One region of the Pseudomonas sp. TE3-3-F2023 genome, then DNA from elsewhere that is predicted to be linked to it. Evidence: predicted binding sites of a transcription regulator. Region 1 holds the regulator's gene; each other region holds the start of a gene.
The links. Region 1 encodes FliA, which starts transcription of late flagellar genes. Its sites were predicted from a motif close to CTAAAGTTTNNNNNNNNNNNGCCGNTAA; they were not measured.

Region 2: a site for FliA is predicted at 1,490-1,517, ahead of V3314_RS14640 (methyl-accepting chemotaxis protein). Genes of this name have one in related genera too.
Region 3: a site for FliA is predicted at 2,374-2,401, ahead of V3314_RS26095 (methyl-accepting chemotaxis protein). Genes of this name have one in related genera too.

What each region holds. Positions count from the first base shown of each region.
Region 1 is NZ_CP145113.1:4,876,532-4,882,353, forward strand. It holds gene V3314_RS22430 (chemotaxis protein CheA) at 1-1,510, opposite strand, end outside; gene V3314_RS22435 (protein phosphatase CheZ) at 1,523-2,311, opposite strand; gene V3314_RS22440 (chemotaxis response regulator CheY) at 2,332-2,706, opposite strand; gene fliA (RNA polymerase sigma factor FliA) at 2,810-3,550, opposite strand; gene fleN (flagellar synthesis regulator FleN) at 3,547-4,380, opposite strand; gene flhF (flagellar biosynthesis protein FlhF) at 4,474-5,784, opposite strand; gene flhA (flagellar biosynthesis protein FlhA) at 5,796-5,822, opposite strand, start outside.
Region 2 is NZ_CP145113.1:3,239,749-3,245,570, forward strand. It holds gene V3314_RS14640 (methyl-accepting chemotaxis protein) at 1-1,379, opposite strand, end outside; gene V3314_RS14645 (Na+/H+ antiporter family protein) at 1,640-2,959, shown strand; gene V3314_RS14650 (FecR family protein) at 2,970-3,977, opposite strand; gene V3314_RS14655 (acyl-CoA dehydrogenase C-terminal domain-containing protein) at 4,247-5,822, opposite strand, start outside.
Region 3 is NZ_CP145113.1:5,691,091-5,696,912, reverse strand. It holds gene ggt (gamma-glutamyltransferase) at 1-236, shown strand, start outside; gene V3314_RS26095 (methyl-accepting chemotaxis protein) at 368-2,287, opposite strand; gene V3314_RS26090 (neutral zinc metallopeptidase) at 2,544-3,431, opposite strand; gene pcaH (protocatechuate 3,4-dioxygenase subunit beta) at 3,658-4,377, shown strand; gene pcaG (protocatechuate 3,4-dioxygenase subunit alpha) at 4,388-4,993, shown strand; gene trmA (tRNA (uridine(54)-C5)-methyltransferase TrmA) at 5,134-5,822, opposite strand, start outside.

The DNA of each region.
Region 1 (5,822 bases):
CGCCTTCCTGCTCGGCCGACAGCACCACCCGGCCGGTGCGCGCCTTGCCGGCGGCTTCACGCTCTTCGGGCATTTCCACGCCATGGTCGACGGCGTTGCGCACCAGGTGCACCAACGGGTCGGCCAGGGCCTCGACCAGGTTCTTGTCGAGGTCGGTCTCTTCGCCGACCAGCTCCAGGTTGATCTCCTTCTTGAGCTGGCGGGCCAGGTCGCGCACCAGGCGCGGGAAGCGGCCGAAGACTTTCTTGATCGGCTGCATGCGGGTTTTCATCACCGCGGTCTGCAGGTCGGCGGTGACCACGTCGAGGTTGGACACCGCCTTGGACATGGCCTCGTCACCGCTGTTCAGCCCCAGGCGCACCAGGCGGTTACGCACCAGCACCAGTTCGCCGACCATGTTCATGATCTCGTCCAGGCGCGCGGTATCGACCCGCACGGTGGTTTCCGCTTCACTGGCACCATGCTTGTCGGCGGCCGGGGCCGGGGCGCGAGGTGCTGCGGCAGGTTTGCTGGCAGGCGCCGGTGCCGGCGCAGCTGCTGCTGGCTTGGCCACGGGCTGGCTGTCGGCCTTGGCCACGACCGGCGCTTGCGCCTTGGCTGCAGCCGGGGCTTCGACGGCGGCAACGTCGCCACCGAACTTGCCCTTGCCGTGCAACTGGTCCAGCAGCGCCTCGAACTCGTGCTCGCTGATTTCATCGCTGGCTGCACTGGTGTCAGTTGCAGCAGGCGCCGACGCCTTGGCACCAGGCAAGGCATCGGCCTGGAAGGTACCCTTGCCATGCAACTGGTCCAGCAGCGATTCGAACTCGGCGTCGGTAATTTCGTCGCTGGCCGCTTCCGGCGCGCTGGCAACCGGCTGCGCGGCAACCTCGGCGCTGAACTGGCCTTTGCCGTGCAACTGGTCGAGCAGCGACTCGAACTCGGCGTCGCTGATTTCGTCACCTGCGCCGCTGACGGTCTCGCCCTGCATCTGCTCGTCGGCCGCAGCTTGTGCCTTGACCGCATCGAGCGAATCGAGCAGTTGTTCGAACTCGCTGTCGGTGATGTCCTGCTCTTCCACCGGCGCTTCGGCAACCGGCTCCGGTGCCGCAGCGGCAGGCGCCTCGACGGCTTCTGCGCCGCCCGGCTCGGCCAGGCGCGACAGCGCGGCCAGCAGCTCGGGGGTAGCCGGGGTCACTTCGGCGCGCTCGCGCACCTGGCCAAACATGCTGTTGACCGTGTCCAGTGCCTCGAGCACCACATCCATCAGTTCCGCGTCGACCCGGCGCTCACCTTTGCGCAGGACGTCGAACACGTTCTCGGCGATATGGCAGCACTCCACCAGCTCGTTCAGCTGAAGGAAGCCGGCGCCCCCTTTTACAGTGTGGAAACCGCGAAAGATCGCATTGAGCAGGTCGGCATCGTCGGGCCGGCTTTCCAGCTCGACCAGTTGCTCGGACAGTTGCTCAAGAATTTCGCCGGCTTCTACCAGGAAATCCTGGAGGATTTCTTCATCGGCGCCGAAGCTCATCAAACGTGCTCCTTAAAAACCCAGGCTGGACAGCAGATCATCGACATCGTCCTGACCGGACACGACATCTTCACGCTTATCGGCATGAATCTGCGGACCTTCACCCCGAGTCGGATGTTTTTCTCGATCTTTTTCTGCGCGCAGTTGATCGTGGTCATGCTGGATGCCCGCAAAGCGGTCGACCTGGCTGGCCATCAACACCAGTTTGAGCAGGTTGCTTTCCACCTCGGTGACCAGGGTGGTGACGCGCTTGATCACCTGGCCGGTCAGGTCCTGATAGTCCTGGGCCAGCAGAATGTCGTTGAGGTGGCCGGCGACCTTGCGGTTACCTTCGGCGCTGAGCGTCAGGAAACTGTCGACGCGCTTGACCAGGTCTCGGAACTCCGGCGCAGCCACTTCGCGGCGCATGAAACGCTGCCAGTCGGTGCTCAGGGCCTCGGCCTCGCTGGCCAGGTCGTTGAGCACCGGGGTGCTTTCCTCGACCAGGTCCATGGTGCGGTTGGCCGCGCCCTCGGTGAGCCTGACCACGTAAGACAGGCGCTCGGTGGCGTCGGTTATCTGCGACACCTCCTCGGCCTGCGGCATGGTCGGGTCGATCTGGAAACTGACTATGGCACTGTGCAGCTCGCGGGTCAGCTTGCCGACTTCCTGGTACAGGCCGCGGTCACGGGTCTGGTTCAGCTCGTGAATCAGCTGCACCGCCTCGCCGAAACGGCCACGCTCCAGGCTTTCGACCAGCTCCTGGGCATGCTTCTTCAGGGTCGATTCGAACTCGCCCAAAGACGTTTGTGATGAATCCATGGCGCGCCCCCTGACGTGACTCAGCCGTTGACGCGTTCGAAGATCTTCTCGATCTTTTCTTTGAGCACCTGGGCGGTGAACGGCTTCACAACGTAGCCATTGACGCCGGCCTGGGCCGCTTCGATGATCTGGTCGCGCTTGGCTTCGGCGGTCACCATCAGCACCGGCATGGTTTTCAGGCGATCGTGGGCACGCACCTTGCGCAGCAGGTCGATACCGGACATGCCGGGCATGTTCCAGTCGGTCACCAGGAAGTCATAGTGGCCGTTCTCCAGCATCGGCAGCGCCGTGGTGCCGTCATCGGCTTCTTCGGTGTTGGTGAAGCCCAGGTCACGCAACAGGTTCTTGATGATCCGCCGCATCGTCGAAAAGTCGTCAACGATGAGGATTTTCATGTCTTTGTTCAAGTAGACCTCCAAGCAGTCTCAAACGCGCTCGGCCCCGAGCGCGCATTCACAATTCGGTACAACGTAGAAAACGACTGCAACGACAGCGGGCTCAACGCGCCCGCCATTCCCCCAGGCGGCTGCGCAGGCGCGCGGCACACTGGCTGTGCAACTGGCTGACCCGCGACTCGCTGACCCCCAGCACCTCACCAATTTCCTTGAGGTTCAGCTCTTCGTCGTAGTACAGCGCCAGCACCAGGCGCTCACGCTCCGGCAGGTTGGCGATGGCCTCGGTCAGGGCAGCCTGGAAGCGCTCGTCCTCCAGGCCACGCGCAGGTTCCACCTGGCCACTGGCGCCATCCTCATGCAGCCCTTCGTGCTCGCCGTCCTGCAGCAGGTCGTCGAAGCTGAACAGGCGGCTGCCCAGGGTATCGTTCAAGATCCCGTAGTAATCATCGAGACTCAATTGGAGTTCGGCAGCAACTTCATGATCTTTAGCGTCACGACCGGTTCGGGCTTCAACCGCACGCATCGCGTCGCTGACCATGCGGGTGTTGCGGTGCACCGAACGCGGTGCCCAATCGCCCTTGCGCACTTCATCGAGCATGGCCCCGCGAATGCGAATGCCGGCGTAGGTTTCGAAGCTGGCGCCCTTGCTGGCGTCGTACTTGTTGGCCACTTCCAGCAGGCCGATCATGCCGGCCTGGATCAGGTCCTCGACCTGCACATTGGCTGGCAGCCGCGCCAGCAGGTGGTAGGCGATGCGCTTGACCAGCGGGGCGTAGCGCTCGATCAGCTCGTACTGGGCGTCTTTCGACGCCCGGCTGTACATCTTGAAACCGCTGGCGTTCATAGCACAGGTCCCGCGCTGGTGGGCTGCACCAGGCGCTCGACAAAGAACTCCAGATGGCCGCGCGGGTTGGCCGGCAGCGGCCAGCTGTCGACCTTCTGGGCAATCGCCTTGAAGGCCAGCGCGCATTTGGAGCGTGGGAAGGCTTCGTATACGGCGCGCTGCTTCTGCACGGCCTTGCGCACGCACTCGTCATACGGCACGGCGCCCACGTACTGCAGGGCAACGTCGAGGAAGCGGTCGGTGACCTTGGTCAGTTTGGCGAACAGGTTGCGGCCCTCCTGCGGACTCTGCGCCATGTTGGCCAGCACCCGGAAACGGTTCATGCCGTAGTCGCGGTTGAGCAGCTTGATCAGGGCGTAGGCATCGGTGATCGAGGTGGGTTCGTCGCATACCACCAGCAGCACTTCCTGGGCGGCGCGGACGAAGCTGACCACCGAATCACCGATACCGGCAGCAGTGTCGATCACCAGCACGTCGAGGTTGTCGCCGACTTCGCTGAACGCCTGGATCAGCCCGGCATGCTGGGCCGGGGCCAGGTGCACCATGCTCTGCGTGCCCGAGGCAGCCGGCACGATGCGCACGCCACCGGGGCCCTGCAACATCACATCGCGCAGCTCGCAGCGCCCTTCGATGACATCGGCCAGGGTCCGCTTGGGGGTAAGGCCCAGCAACACATCGACATTGGCCAGGCCCAGGTCGGCGTCGAGCAGCATGACCCTGCGGCCAAGCTCGGCCAGCGCCAGGGACAGGTTCACTGAAACGTTAGTCTTGCCGACGCCACCTTTGCCACCGGTCACGGCGATCACCTGTACGGGATGCATGCTACCCATGTCTGTTCTTTACCTTGTCTCGCTGGGACTCAGGCCACACGTAGGGCAATTCTGCGTACCCTTTGGCATAGCTACCTTGCACACGCTTCATCATCAACCCGCTCGCCGTGGGTTGTGATAGAGATCAGCGAACATGTCGGCCATGGCCTCTTCGCTGGGCTCGTCCTGTTGCTGCACATTGACCGCGCGGGAGACCAACTGGTGCCCTCGAGGCAGGTGCACGTCGTCAGGAATGCGCGGCCCATCTGTCAGGTAGGCCACCGGCAGTTCATGACTGATGGCAAGGCTCAGCACGTCGCCAAGGCTCGCCGTTTCATCGAGTTTGGTCAGGATGCAACCGGCCAGGCCGCAGCGCTTGTAGCTGTGGTAGGCGGCAGTCAGCACCTGCTTCTGGCTGGTAGTGGCCAGCACCAGGTAGTTCTTCGCGGCGATGCCACGCCCGGCCAGGGTGTCCAGCTGCATGCGCAGGGCCGGGTCGCTGGCCTGCAGGCCGGCGGTATCGATCAGCACCACGCGCTTGCGCAGCAGCGGCTCCAGCGCCGCAGCCAGCGACTGGCCCGGGTCGACGTAGGTCACCGGTACGTTGAGGATGCGACCCAGAGTCTTGAGCTGCTCCTGGGCACCGATGCGGAAACTGTCCATGCTCACCAGCGCCAGGTTCTGCGCGCCGTACTTGAGCACGTAGCGGGCCGCCAGCTTGGCCAGGGTGGTGGTCTTGCCCATGCCGGCCGGGCCGACCATGGCGATCACACCGCCCTCTTCGATCGGCTCGACTTCGGGGATTTCGATCATCCGCGCAAGGTGCGCCAGCAGCATGCGCCAGGCCTGGCGTGGCTCGTCGATCTCGGCAGTCAGGTCCAGCAGCTCACGGGCGATCGGCCCGGACAGGCCGATGCGCTGCAGCCTGCGCCAGACAGTGGCCTGCTGCGGCTTGCTGCCCTGCAACTGGTTCCAGGCCAGCGAGCCGAGCTGCACTTCCAGCAGCTCGCGCAGGCCTGACAGCTCGGAGCGCATGGCATCGAACAGGCGCGGGTCGACCGGTGCCGGCGCCGGGGCTGCAGCTGCGGCCTCGGGCGCATCGACGTGCGGTTCGATCAACGGCTCGGCGGCGGTCAGCGACTGCCCGGCGAACAACTGGCGGTTGTTGTCGCTGCTGTCCTGGCGGTGACCCAGCTCGGCCTGGGCGGTGGCGATGCGCGTATGGGTCTTGCGCAGCTCTTCTTCCAGTTCGGCGTTGGGCACACGCGGGGCCAGGGCGGACAGCTTGTAGTCCAGCGCGGCCGTCAGCTCGACACCGCCGGCGATGCGACGGTTGCCGATGATCGCGGCATCGGCGCCCAGCTCGTCACGGACCAGCTTCATGGCCTGACGCATATCGGCGGCGAAAAATCGCTTAACTTGCATTATCCCCTACCTCAGCCATTAGGGCCCACGGTGGCAAC
Region 2 (5,822 bases), 1.6 Mb from region 1:
GTCTGGGTGGCAATTGCCGAAGACTGGTCAGCGGTGCCACGGGCTGCCTGCACCGAGCGTTTGACCTCGGCGATGGTCGGCTGCAGCTTGTCGAGGAAACGGTTGAACCAGCCGGCCAGTTCGCCCAGTTCGTCCTGCTTCTGATAGGTCAGGCGGCGGGTCAGGTCACCTTCGCCGCTGGCGATGTCCTTGAGCATGCTTGCCACGCCGAGGATCGGCCGGGTAACGCCACGGGCCATCAGCCACACCATCAGCAGGCCGGCAACCGCCGCCGCCAGGCCCAGGCCAAGTTCCAGCAGGGTGCCGCTGGTGTTCAGCGCGTCCAGTTCCTGTTTCAGCGCTTCGGCCGGCCCGGTCAGGGCGTTTTCCGGCACATCCAGCAGCACGCCCCAGGGCTGGGCATCCGGGATCGGCCGGAACGCGGCCAGCACTTTCAGGCGCTGCTGGCCGTGCACGATGGTCATCTTGCCGTCGGCCAGCTTGCGCACCAGTTCGGCACCTTTGGCGGTATCGACCTGGTCGAAGCGCTGGGCCAGCTTGCTGGCATCGGCGCTGTAGCCGGCCAGCAGGCCGACCGGGCTGAGAATGCCGACCGTGGTGCGGCCTTCGTACAGGCTGCGGCTGGCCTCCTGGCTCAGGGCCTGCAGGCTGTTGAGGTTGATGTCGATGGACAGGGTGGCGATCACCTTGCCGTCGACTGCCAGGGGGAAGACGATGCTGGTCATCAGCACCTGCTGGCCATCGATGTCGTAGAAGTAGGGCTCCACCACGCACACCTTGCCGGATGTGCGCGGGCACACCCACCAGGTATTGGCAGGCTGGCCGCTGGGGCCGATCTCGGTGTTGGCCATGTCATGCTCGGGCAGGGCCATGGCCGTCAGCTGGCCGACACGTGGCTGCGACCAGTACAGGGCGAAGCGCCCGGTTTCGTTGCTGCCCAGTTCGGCCTTGCCGACAAACAGGCTGTCCTTGTTGTCCAGGGCGTTGGGCTCGAATACCAGCGACAGGCCGAGCAGCTCGGGGTTGGCCTGCAGGGCGGCGCGCACCTGGCGGGTCATGTCCTCGCGCAGGTCGAAGGCATCGAGAAAGCGCTTTTCCGCCTGCTCGCGCAGGAACAGCACCTGGCGGGCGAAACCGGCGCCGTACTGGTAGGCGTCCATGAACTGGCGGCGGATGTTCAGCGCCTGCACCTCGCCCTGCGACTCGATGCGCGACTGCGCCGACTCGGTCAGCATCTGCATGCTGCTGGCCTTGACCAGGTCCGAGCTGTGGTCCATGCGGTACAGCGACAGGCCGACGAGCAGGGTGACGATGCCGGCCAGGCAGAGACCGGCGAGCAGGGTGATCTTCCACTGGATGGAAAGTTGTCGCAAAGGCATGGGGTGGGTCCCTTTTTTTGGACAGTAAGGGTTATGGCTTTGGGGCTGGGCGGCGCTCGATCTCACAGGCGAAAGAAATCTCCAGCCAGGCATCTCCCAGCCTTCCCACCCTATCGGCCCATCCCATTTTTTCTTTATTCAAACATTCAATTTAAATTTCCGCCCTCTGTGTAATCCGCCGCAACATGGCGCTTTTGACATCTGCTGCTCACTGCTTCACAGTGCGCGCTTTTTTTCTGTCGCAATGAGGTAAGCCAACCATGAATGCAGTGATCGCCGCGGTCGGCATCATGCTGATACTCAGCCTGTCCCGCGTGCACGTGGTCATCGCCCTGATCATCGGGGCCCTGGCCGGTGGGCTGGTGGGCGGCCTGGGTATCGAGGGTACGCTCAAGGCCTTCAACGGCGGCCTCGGTGGCGGGGCCACGGTGGCCCTGTCCTATGCACTGCTGGGCGCCTTTGCCGTGGCCATCGCCAAGTCCGGCCTGGCCCATGCCCTGGCCGACCGCGCCCTGGCCATGATCGACCGCCAGGGTCATGCCAATGGCGGCAAGGTCAAATGGTTGCTGGTCGGCCTGATGCTGGTGGTGGCGGTGTCGTCGCAGAACATCCTGCCTATCCACATTGCCTTCATCCCCTTGCTGGTGCCGCCGCTGCTGTACGTGCTGACCCGCCTGCGCATCGACCGCCGCCTGATCGCCTGCGTGATCACCTTCGGCCTGATCACCCCGTACATGTTCCTGCCGGTGGGCTTTGGCAACATCTTCCTCAACGAAATCCTGCTGGCCAACGTTGCCCGCGCGGGTGTCGACGTGAGTGGCGTGAATGTCACCCACGCCATGGCCATCCCGGCGGCCGGCATGCTGGCCGGCCTGTTGCTGGCGGTATTCATCAGTTACCGCAAGAAGCGTGACTACGACCTGGCGCGCATCGAGCAGGTGGAGCAGGTGAGCGTGCAGTACAACCCGCTGACCCTGCTGGTGGCCGGGTTGGCGATTGCCTCGGCGTTCATCATCCAGTTGTGGCTGGATTCGATGATCATCGGCGCGATGGTCGGCTTCCTGATCTTTTCGCTGTCGGGCATCGTGCGCTGGAAGGACACTGACGACCTGTTCACCGAAGGCATGAAGATGATGGCCATGATCGGCTTCATCATGATTGCCGCCTCGGGCTTTGCCGATGTGATGAAGGCCACCGGTGAGGTGAACAGCCTGGTGGAAACCTCGGCGCAGTGGATCGACCACAGCAAGGGCATCGGTGCCTTGCTGATGCTGCTGGTGGGCCTGTTGGTGACCATGGGCATCGGCTCGTCGTTCTCCACCGTGCCGATCCTGGCCGCGATCTTCGTGCCGCTGTGCGTGCAGCTGGGCTTCGACCCGCTGGCCACCGTGTGCATCGTTGGTACCGCCGGCGCCCTGGGTGACGCCGGCTCGCCTGCCTCGGACTCGACCCTGGGCCCGACCTCGGGGTTGAACGTGGATGGCCAGCACCACCATATCTGGGACACCGTGGTGCCCACCTTCATCCACTACAACCTGCCACTGCTGGCGTTCGGCTGGCTGGCGGCGATGACGCTGTAGGGGGAGGGCGTCAGCCCTTGTCGGGCGGCGGCGAGATGCGGTTGAGCACGGTGCTGCCGTCCTTGCTGCGGGTCAGGTAGACCGGCAGCACCTTGGGCAGGTTGTTGACCAGGCGCCCCACCTCGCGGGTGTTGTAGATGCCGCTGATGCGGATGCGGCCGGTACTGGCGTCGGCCAGCAGCAGCGGCGCAGCGAGGTATCGGTTGATTATCGGCAGGGCCTGTTCCAGGCTCAGGTTGTCGAGCACCAGCTTGCCGTCGCGCCAGGCCAGGCTGTTGCCGTAGTCGTCGCTCTGCTCCAGTTGCGGCTCGAAGTCGCCCTTGTGATAACTGGCCTGCATCCCCGGGCCCAGGCGGTAGCCACCGGCGCTGCCGTCGCTGGATACCAGCACCGAACCTTCCACCAAGGTGACCTTGACCTGGTCCTGGTACTTCCACACGTTGAACTGGGTGCCGGTAACGCGGGTCTGGCCACGACCGGCATGCACGATGAACGGGTGGCTGCTGTCGTGTTGCACCTTGAAGAACGCCTCGCCACGCTTGAGCGTGACCTGGCGCTGGTCCTTGTAGTTGAGGTAGGTGAGCTCGGTGTTGAGGTTGAGCTGCACCGTGCTGCCGTCGCTCAGCTGCACGGTCTGCATGTGCGCACCGGCTTCGAAGTGCTGATAGTGATTGGGTAGCCAGCCTTGTTCCCAGCCCACCCAGCCGGCCAGCGGCAGCACCGCCAGGGCGATCGCGGCAGCGGATGCCAGCGGCCGCCAGTTGCGCGGGCGTGCGGCCTTTTGCACGGGCGGGTTGAAGTCGATGACGGTTGCATTGCGCGGCAGCAGGTCGGCGGTTTGCCAGATTTCCAGCATCGCCTGGTATTCCTCGGCATGCCGGGGGTCGGCCGCCAGCCAGCGAGCGAACGCCTCGCGCTCTGTCACCGTGCAATCTTCGGCGTGCAGGCGCATGCACCAGTGCGCGGCGGCGTCGGTGATGGCATCGTCTGGGCTGGGATTGAGGCGGTCGTGGTTCATTGCGGCTCCGGGTTTTGCGCATTCTACCCTTGCTGGAGGGCTCCCGAGAACCGAGGTAATGGCGAATGACTATCAGTTGAGCCGGTTTTCGTCGGATTGGTGATGGTTTTCCAGCGTTTGAGAACCCTTCGCGCAGGCAAAACAATGGCTGAAATCGTTGGGGCTGCCTTGCAGCCCATCGCGACACAAGGCCGCTCCTACATGGAATCGCGTTCCCCTGTAGGAGCGGCCTTGTGTCGCGATGGGGCGCAAAGCGCCCCCATGGCCTCTCAGAACTGCGCCGCCTCCAAACCATAGAGGCTGCCACTTCCCGCCCGAATACTCGCCTCCAGCCCCAACCCCCGCGGCAGAACCCGCTGGAAGAAGAACTCCGCACACGCAAGCTTGGCCCCATGAAATGCGGCATCTTCGTCACGCCTGGCCAACGCCACCGCCGCCATCCGCGCCCACATGTAGGCATACGCCGTCAGCCCGAACAGCTGCAGGTATTCCACCGCCACTGCGCTGACCAGGTTGGCATCCTCGCTGGCCCGCGCCCGCAGCCAGGCGCTGGTGGCCTCCAGCCGCGCCAGGCTCGCTTGCAGGGCATCACGGTGCAATGGCGCATCCACGCTGAAGGCCCGCACCTCGGCGGCAAAGCTGGCCAGCGCCCGGCCACCGTCAGCCAGCACCTTGCGCCCGAGCAGGTCGAGGGCCTGGATGCCATTGGTGCCTTCATAGATCTGCGCAATGCGTACGTCGCGCACCCGCTGCTCCTGGCCCCATTCGCGGATGTAGCCATGGCCGCCGTACACCTGCTGGCCGAGTACGCAGCTTTCCAGGCCGTTGTCGGTGAAGAACGCCTTGGCCACCGGCGTCAGCAGCGCCACCAGGCGCTGAGCATGTTCGCGCTCGCCAGCGTCTTCAGCGTAGCGCGCCAGGTCCAGTTGCTGGCCGACGTAGGCGGCAAACGCCCGCCCACCTTCGGTGAGGGTGCGCATGGTCAGCAGCATGCGCCGCACATCGCCGTGGTGAATGATCGGGTCGGCAGCCTTGTCCTGTGCCTGCGGGCCGCTGGCGGCGCGGCTTTGCAGGCGTTCGTTGGCGTAGCGGGCGGCGCTCTGGTAGGACGCCTCGGCACAGCCGATGCCCTGGATGCCGATGGACAGGCGCTCGTAGTTCATCATGGTGAACATCGCCGCCAGGCCCTTGTTCGGCTCGCCCACCAGGTAACCGACGGCACTGTCGAAGTTCATCACGCAGGTGGCCGAGGCCTTGATGCCCATCTTGTGTTCGATCGAGCCGCAATGGGCGGCGTTGCGCGCCCCCAGGCGGCCATCGGCCTCGACCAGGTACTTGGGCACCAGGAACAGCGAGATGCCCTTGGCACCGGTGGGTGCATCCGGCAGCTTGGCCAGCACCAGGTGGACGATGTTCTCGGTCAGGTCCTGTTCGCCGCCGGTAATGAAGATCTTGCTGCCGCTGATGCGATAGCTGCCGTCTGCCTGGGGTTCGGCGCGGCTGCGGATCAGCCCCAGGTCGGTACCAGCATGGGGTTCGGTGAGGCACATGGTGCCGGCCCAGCGGCCCTCGTACAGGGGCGGCAGGTAGGTGGCCTTGAGCGTTTCGCTGGCGTGGGCGTCGATCGCCAGGCAACTGCCGGCGCTCAACGCCGAATACAGGCTGAAGCTGCAGTCGGCGGCATAGAGCATTTCCTCGAACAGCACCCCGAGCATTTTCGGCATGCCCATGCCGCCATGTTCGGGGTTGCCGCCCAGGCCGACCCAACCGCCTTCGCGGTAGGTGTGCCAGGCCTCGCGGAAGCCGTCAGGGGTGGTGACTTCGCCTGCGGCGAAGCGCACGCCT
Region 3 (5,822 bases), 810 kb from region 1:
ACAAGGCAGTGGCGGCGCAGCGCGTGCACCATCAGTTGCTGCCCAAGGACACCATCTACTTCGACAGCTATGCGCCGCTGACCGGGCCGGTGGCCGATGAACTGAAGAAGATGGGCTATGTGCTGGAGGACCAGGGCTGGGAGATGGGGGATATCCAGGCGATCCGGGTTGATGGGACGAAGCTGGAGACCGCTTCGGATCCGCGTGGGCGTGGGGTAGGGATGATCGTCAAGTAATACCTGTTCCATCGCTGGGAGGGCTTTGCCCTCCTATCGCGACACAAGGCCGCTCCTACAGGAGATCGCTGTCCCTTGTAGGAGCGGCCTTGTGTCGCGATGGGCCGCAAAGCGGCCCCAGGGTCTTCAGGTCAGACGCGGAACTGGCTGACCAACGTCTGCAACTGCCCACCCAACCGCGCCAGCTCCACGCTGGACGCCGCCGTCTCGTCACTGGCCGCCGCCGTCTGCTCCGACACATCGCGCACATTCAGGATGCTGCGGCTGATCTCCTCCGCCACCGCACTCTGCTGCTCCGCTGCTGCGGCGATCTGCTGGTTCATCGACTGGATGCTCGACACCGTGCTGGTGATGCTCTCCAGCGAGGCCCCGGCCTTGCGCGCCAGCTCGACGCTGCTGTCGGTCAGGGTTCGGCTGCCGTGCATGGCCGTAGCCACTTGCTGGGTCCCATGTTGCAGGCTGGCGATCAGCTCTTCGATTTCTTCGGTGGATTTCTGTGTGCGCTGGGCCAGGCCGCGTACTTCATCGGCGACCACGGCAAAACCACGGCCGGCCTCGCCGGCACGCGCCGCCTCGATCGCTGCGTTCAGCGCCAGCAGGTTGGTCTGTTCGGCCACCGACTTGATCACGTCCATCACGCTGCCGATCTTCTGGCTTTCCTGCTGTAGCAGGTTCATGGCTTCGGTGGATCGGTGCATGTCTTCGGCCAGGCGCTCGATCTGGCCAATCGCTTCGCCCACCACGCGGTCGCCGGCACGGGCTTCGTCATCGGCGCCGGTGGCGGCATGCGAGGCCTGTTCGGCATTGCGTGCCACTTCCTGAACGGTAGCGGCCATTTCGTGCATGGCGGTGGCAACCTGGTCGGTCTCGACCTTCTGGCTGTTGGCGCCGGCGCTGGTCTGCTCGGTCACAGCCGACAATTCCTCGGCAGCGCTGGCGATCTGGGTGACGCCGTCGCGGATGCCGCTGATCAGCTCGCGCAAAGTGGTGCCCATGCGGGCGATGCCTTGTTGCAGTACGCCCAGTTCGTCGCGACGGGTGACACGCAGGTGCTGGGTGAGGTCGCCGCTGGCGATCTTCTCCACTGCCACCATGGTGTCGCGCAGCGGGCGGGTGATCTGCCGGGTGATCAGCACTGCCGCCAGCACGCCGACCAGCAGCGCCAGCAGCGTGGCGATGGCCTGCAGGCTGCGGGCCTGGGTGCTCTCGATGTCACGGCGCTGCAGCTGGATCTGGTACAGCGCGTCGCTGCGCTTGACGATGTCGGCACCCTGCACGGTCATTTCGGCGCGCGCAGTGGTGATGTTGGCGACCGCATCGCGGAACTGGCGCACGGCGTCACGGTAGGCCAGCACCGAGCCCTCGAACTGTTGCAGGCGTGTGTCTTCAGCCGGCAGCTGGCGCTTGAGGTTGTCGATTTCGGCCAGGGCGGTGTCCAGCTGGCGCAGGGCGGCCTGCTCGTTGGCGGCGCTGTTTTCGGCAATGTAGCCGCGTACATCGATGCGCACCTGCAGCAGTTGCTGGCGGGCCTTGCTGATCAACTGATACTGGGCCAGGCGCACGCTGTCGGCTTCGGGGCGCGCCATGACTTCCTGGCTGAGAGCGTCCATGGCCTGGTCGGCGCGGCTGGCCGAACCGTCCATGGCCGTGCGCGCGGTGCGGGTGGCGTCGTAGCCCTGGCGCATCTTGTTCAGCGACACCTTGTAGGCGCTGATGGTCTCGCCCAGTTCACCCAGCAGCTTGATGTTTTCCGGGCTCTTGAAGGTGCTGGCCAGGTAGGCCTGCTGTTTGCTGAAGGCGTCCAGCTTGGTCTGGGTGTTGGCGGCGGCGGCATCGTCGCCGTTGGCGATCATGTACTGCAGGCGGGCAATGCGCAGGTCGGTCAGGTCCTTGTTGAGCTGGCCGATATCGCCCATCCAGTTGCTGCGGTCGATCAGGCTGCCCAGGCTGGTCCAGCCGGTCAGGGCCAGCAGGCCGGTGAGGATCAGTACCAGGCCAAAGCCCAGGCCGAGTTTGAGGTTGACGCTGATGTTGGCGAACCAGCTGTTCATGCACGCTCTCCAGAAGTTGTTTTCGCTCGCTTGATCTTCGATCGCCAGGCGTTGTTGTTCTGGATGCCCGCTGATTCGTGCAGGGGTTATCGGCAGTGATGTAGGAAGCTGAAACGCTTTTTCAGCAGATTTGTAACTGGCTTGATTGAGGGCTGCCTTGCAGCCCTTCGCGGGCGACGCGGTGGATGGCACCGGCTTTGCCGGTGTTCGCGGCTAAAGCCGCTCCCACAGGGATCGCGTCGGTTTGCGAAGTTATTCAAAGGTTGCGTGCACTGAAGGTATCGCAGCGGTTCACCTCACCCTCGGCAAACCCTGTCTTGAACCAGCGCACCCGCTGCGCCGAGGTGCCATGGGTGAACGAGTCCGGTACCACGCGTCCGCGGCCCTGCTGCTGCAGGCGGTCATCGCCAATGGCATTGGCCGCGTTCAGCGCCTCTTCGACGTCACCCGGTTCCAGCCAGTTCAGGCGCTTCTGGGCCTGGTAGGCCCATACCCCGGCCAGGCAGTCGGCCTGCAGCTCCTGGCGCACCAGCAGGCCATTGTCACCTTCCATGCGCTGCCCACTGCGGCGCGCGGCATCGACTTTGGCCGACACGCCCAGCAGGGTCTGCACGTGATGGCCGATTTCGTGGGCGATCACGTAGGCCTGGGCAAAATCGCCGGCTGCGGCGAAGCGGGTTTCCATTTCGCGGAAGAAAGACATGTCCAGGTAGACCCGTTGGTCTGCCGGGCAGTAGAACGGCCCCACCGCCGCCGAGGCAAAGCCACAGGCCGAATTGACCTGGCCGCTGAACAGCACCAGCTTGGGGTCGCGGTACTGCTTGCCGCCCTCGGCGAACAGGGCTTTCCAGGTGTCTTCGGTATCGCCCAGGATCGAGGCGACGAACTCGGCCTGCTGGTCGTTGGCCGGCGGGGCTTTGCCGCCCGCGCTGCTGGGCGCCTGCTGTTGTTGCTGCTCCATCTGGCCGGCGAGCTGGCCAAGAATCTGCAGCGGGTCCTGGCCGGTGAGCCAGCCGATGCCGACAATCAGCAGCACCGCACCAAGCCCCAGCCCCTTGCCGCCGCCGAAACGCATGCCGCCGCCACCACCTTCGCCTCGGGCATCGACCACATTGTCGCTGCGTCGGCCTTTTCGCCAATCCATGAATGCTCTCCGGAGCGTGAAACAAGAAGACAAAGATTAGTCCACGACGGCGGCGAGTGTCAGGCCAAGATGCTTATGCATAACCAAATGGTTATGTTTGGTGTGGCTGATTTCAATATTCATTGCGCGCGACCTGCCTGAAACTGCATGTGGGAGCGGGCTTGCCCGCGAAAGGGTGTCAAATCACCCCCCGCGCATTTCCATAATTCCAAGAGAGGAAACCGGCATGCCCGCCCAGGACAACAGCCGCTTCGTGATCCGTGATCGCAACTGGCACCCGAAAGCCCTTACGCCTGACTACAAGACTTCTATTGCCCGCTCGCCACGCCAGGCATTGGTCAGCATTCCGCAATCGATCAGCGAAACCACCGGCCCGGACTTTTCCCACCTGGGCTTCGGCGCCCATGACCATGACCTGCTGCTGAACTTCAACAACGGCGGCTTGCCGATCGGCGAGCGAATCATCGTCGCCGGCCGTGTCGTCGACCAGTACGGCAAGCCTGTGCCGAACACCCTGGTGGAAATGTGGCAGGCCAACGCCGGTGGCCGCTACCGTCACAAGAACGACCGCTACCTGGCGCCGCTGGACCCGAACTTCGGTGGCGTCGGCCGTTGCCTGACCGACCGTGATGGCTACTACAGCTTCCGCACCATCAAGCCGGGCCCGTACCCATGGCGCAACGGCCCGAACGATTGGCGTCCGGCGCACATCCACTTCGCCATCAGCGGCCCGTCGATCGCCACCAAGTTGATCACCCAGCTGTACTTCGAGGGTGACCCGCTGATCCCGATGTGCCCGATCGTCAAGTCGATCGCCAACCCGCAAGCCGTGCAGCAGTTGATCGCCAAGCTCGACATGAGCAACGCCAACCCGATGGACTGCCTGGCCTACCGCTTCGACATCGTGCTGCGCGGCCAGCGCAAGACCCACTTCGAAAACTGCTGAGGACCCCGCCATGCCAATCGAACTGCTGCCGGAAACCCCTTCGCAGACCGCCGGCCCCTACGTGCACATCGGCCTGGCCCTGGAAGCGGCCGGCAACCCGACCCGCGACCAGGAAATCTGGAACCGCCTGGCCAAGCCGGACGCGCCCGGCGAGCATATTCTGCTGATCGGCCACGTGTATGACGGCAATGGCCACTTGGTGCGGGACTCGTTCCTGGAGCTCTGGCAAGCCGACGCCAACGGTGAGTACCAGGATGCCTACAACCTGGAAAACGCCTTCAACAGCTTTGGCCGCACGGCTACCACCTTTGACGCAGGTGAGTGGACGGCGCATACGGTGAAGCCAGGTGTGGTGAAAAACGCCGCCGGTGTGCCAATGGCACCGCACATCAACATCAGCCTGTTTGCCCGGGGGATCAACATCCACCTGCACACGCGCCTGTATTTCGATGACGAGGCCGAGGCCAATGCCAAGTGCCCGGTGCTCAACCTGATCGAGCAGCCGCAGCGGCGCGAGACCTTGGTGGCCAAGCGTTGCGAGGTGGACGGGAAGACGGCGTATCGCTTCGATATCCGTATTCAGGGGGAAGGGGAGACGGTGTTCTTCGACTTCTGAGTGAAGGCTGGGGCCGCTTTGCGGCCCATCGCCGGCAAGCCAGCTCCCACAGGGACTGCACAGGCCTTGAGGGCAGCGCGGTCGGAGTGGGAACTGGCTTGCCGGCGATGGGCTGCAAAGCAGCCCCGGCTGTCTGAAGGTCAGCGCCGAACTAGCAGAACCCCACTCTCCATATGGTGGGTATAGGGGAACTGGTCAAACAATGCACACCGCTCAATGCGGTGGGTGTCCTGCAACTGGGCAATGTTCGCCGCCAGTGTCTCCGGGTTGCACGAGATGTACAGGATCCGCTCGAAACGCCGGGTCAGCTCGCAGGTATCCGGGTCCATCCCCGCCCGCGGCGGGTCGACGAACACCGTACCGAACTCGTAGCTCTTCAGGTCGATGCCTTCCAGCCGGCGGAATGGCCGAACCTCATTCAGTGCCTGGGTCAGCTCTTCTGCCGACAGGCGCACCAGCCGCACGTTATCCACTGCGTTCTCATCAAGGTTGCTCAGCGCGGCATTGACCGACGTCTTGCTGATCTCCGTGGCCAGCACCTGGCGCACGCGGGTGGCCAGCGGCAGGGTGAAGTTACCGTTGCCGCAGTACAGCTCCAGCAGGTCGTCGTCGCGCTCGCCGATGGCCTCGAAGGCCCAGCTCAGCATCTTCTGGTTCACCGCGCCGTTGGGCTGGGTGAACGCGCCTTCCGGCTGGCGGTAGCTGAACACACGACCAGCGACTTCGAGTCTTTCCACCGCGTAGTCACGGCCGATGACCAGGCGCTTGCCCTTGGAGCGGCCGATGATGCTCACGCCCAGCTCTTCGGCCAGCTGCCGTGCGGCCGTTT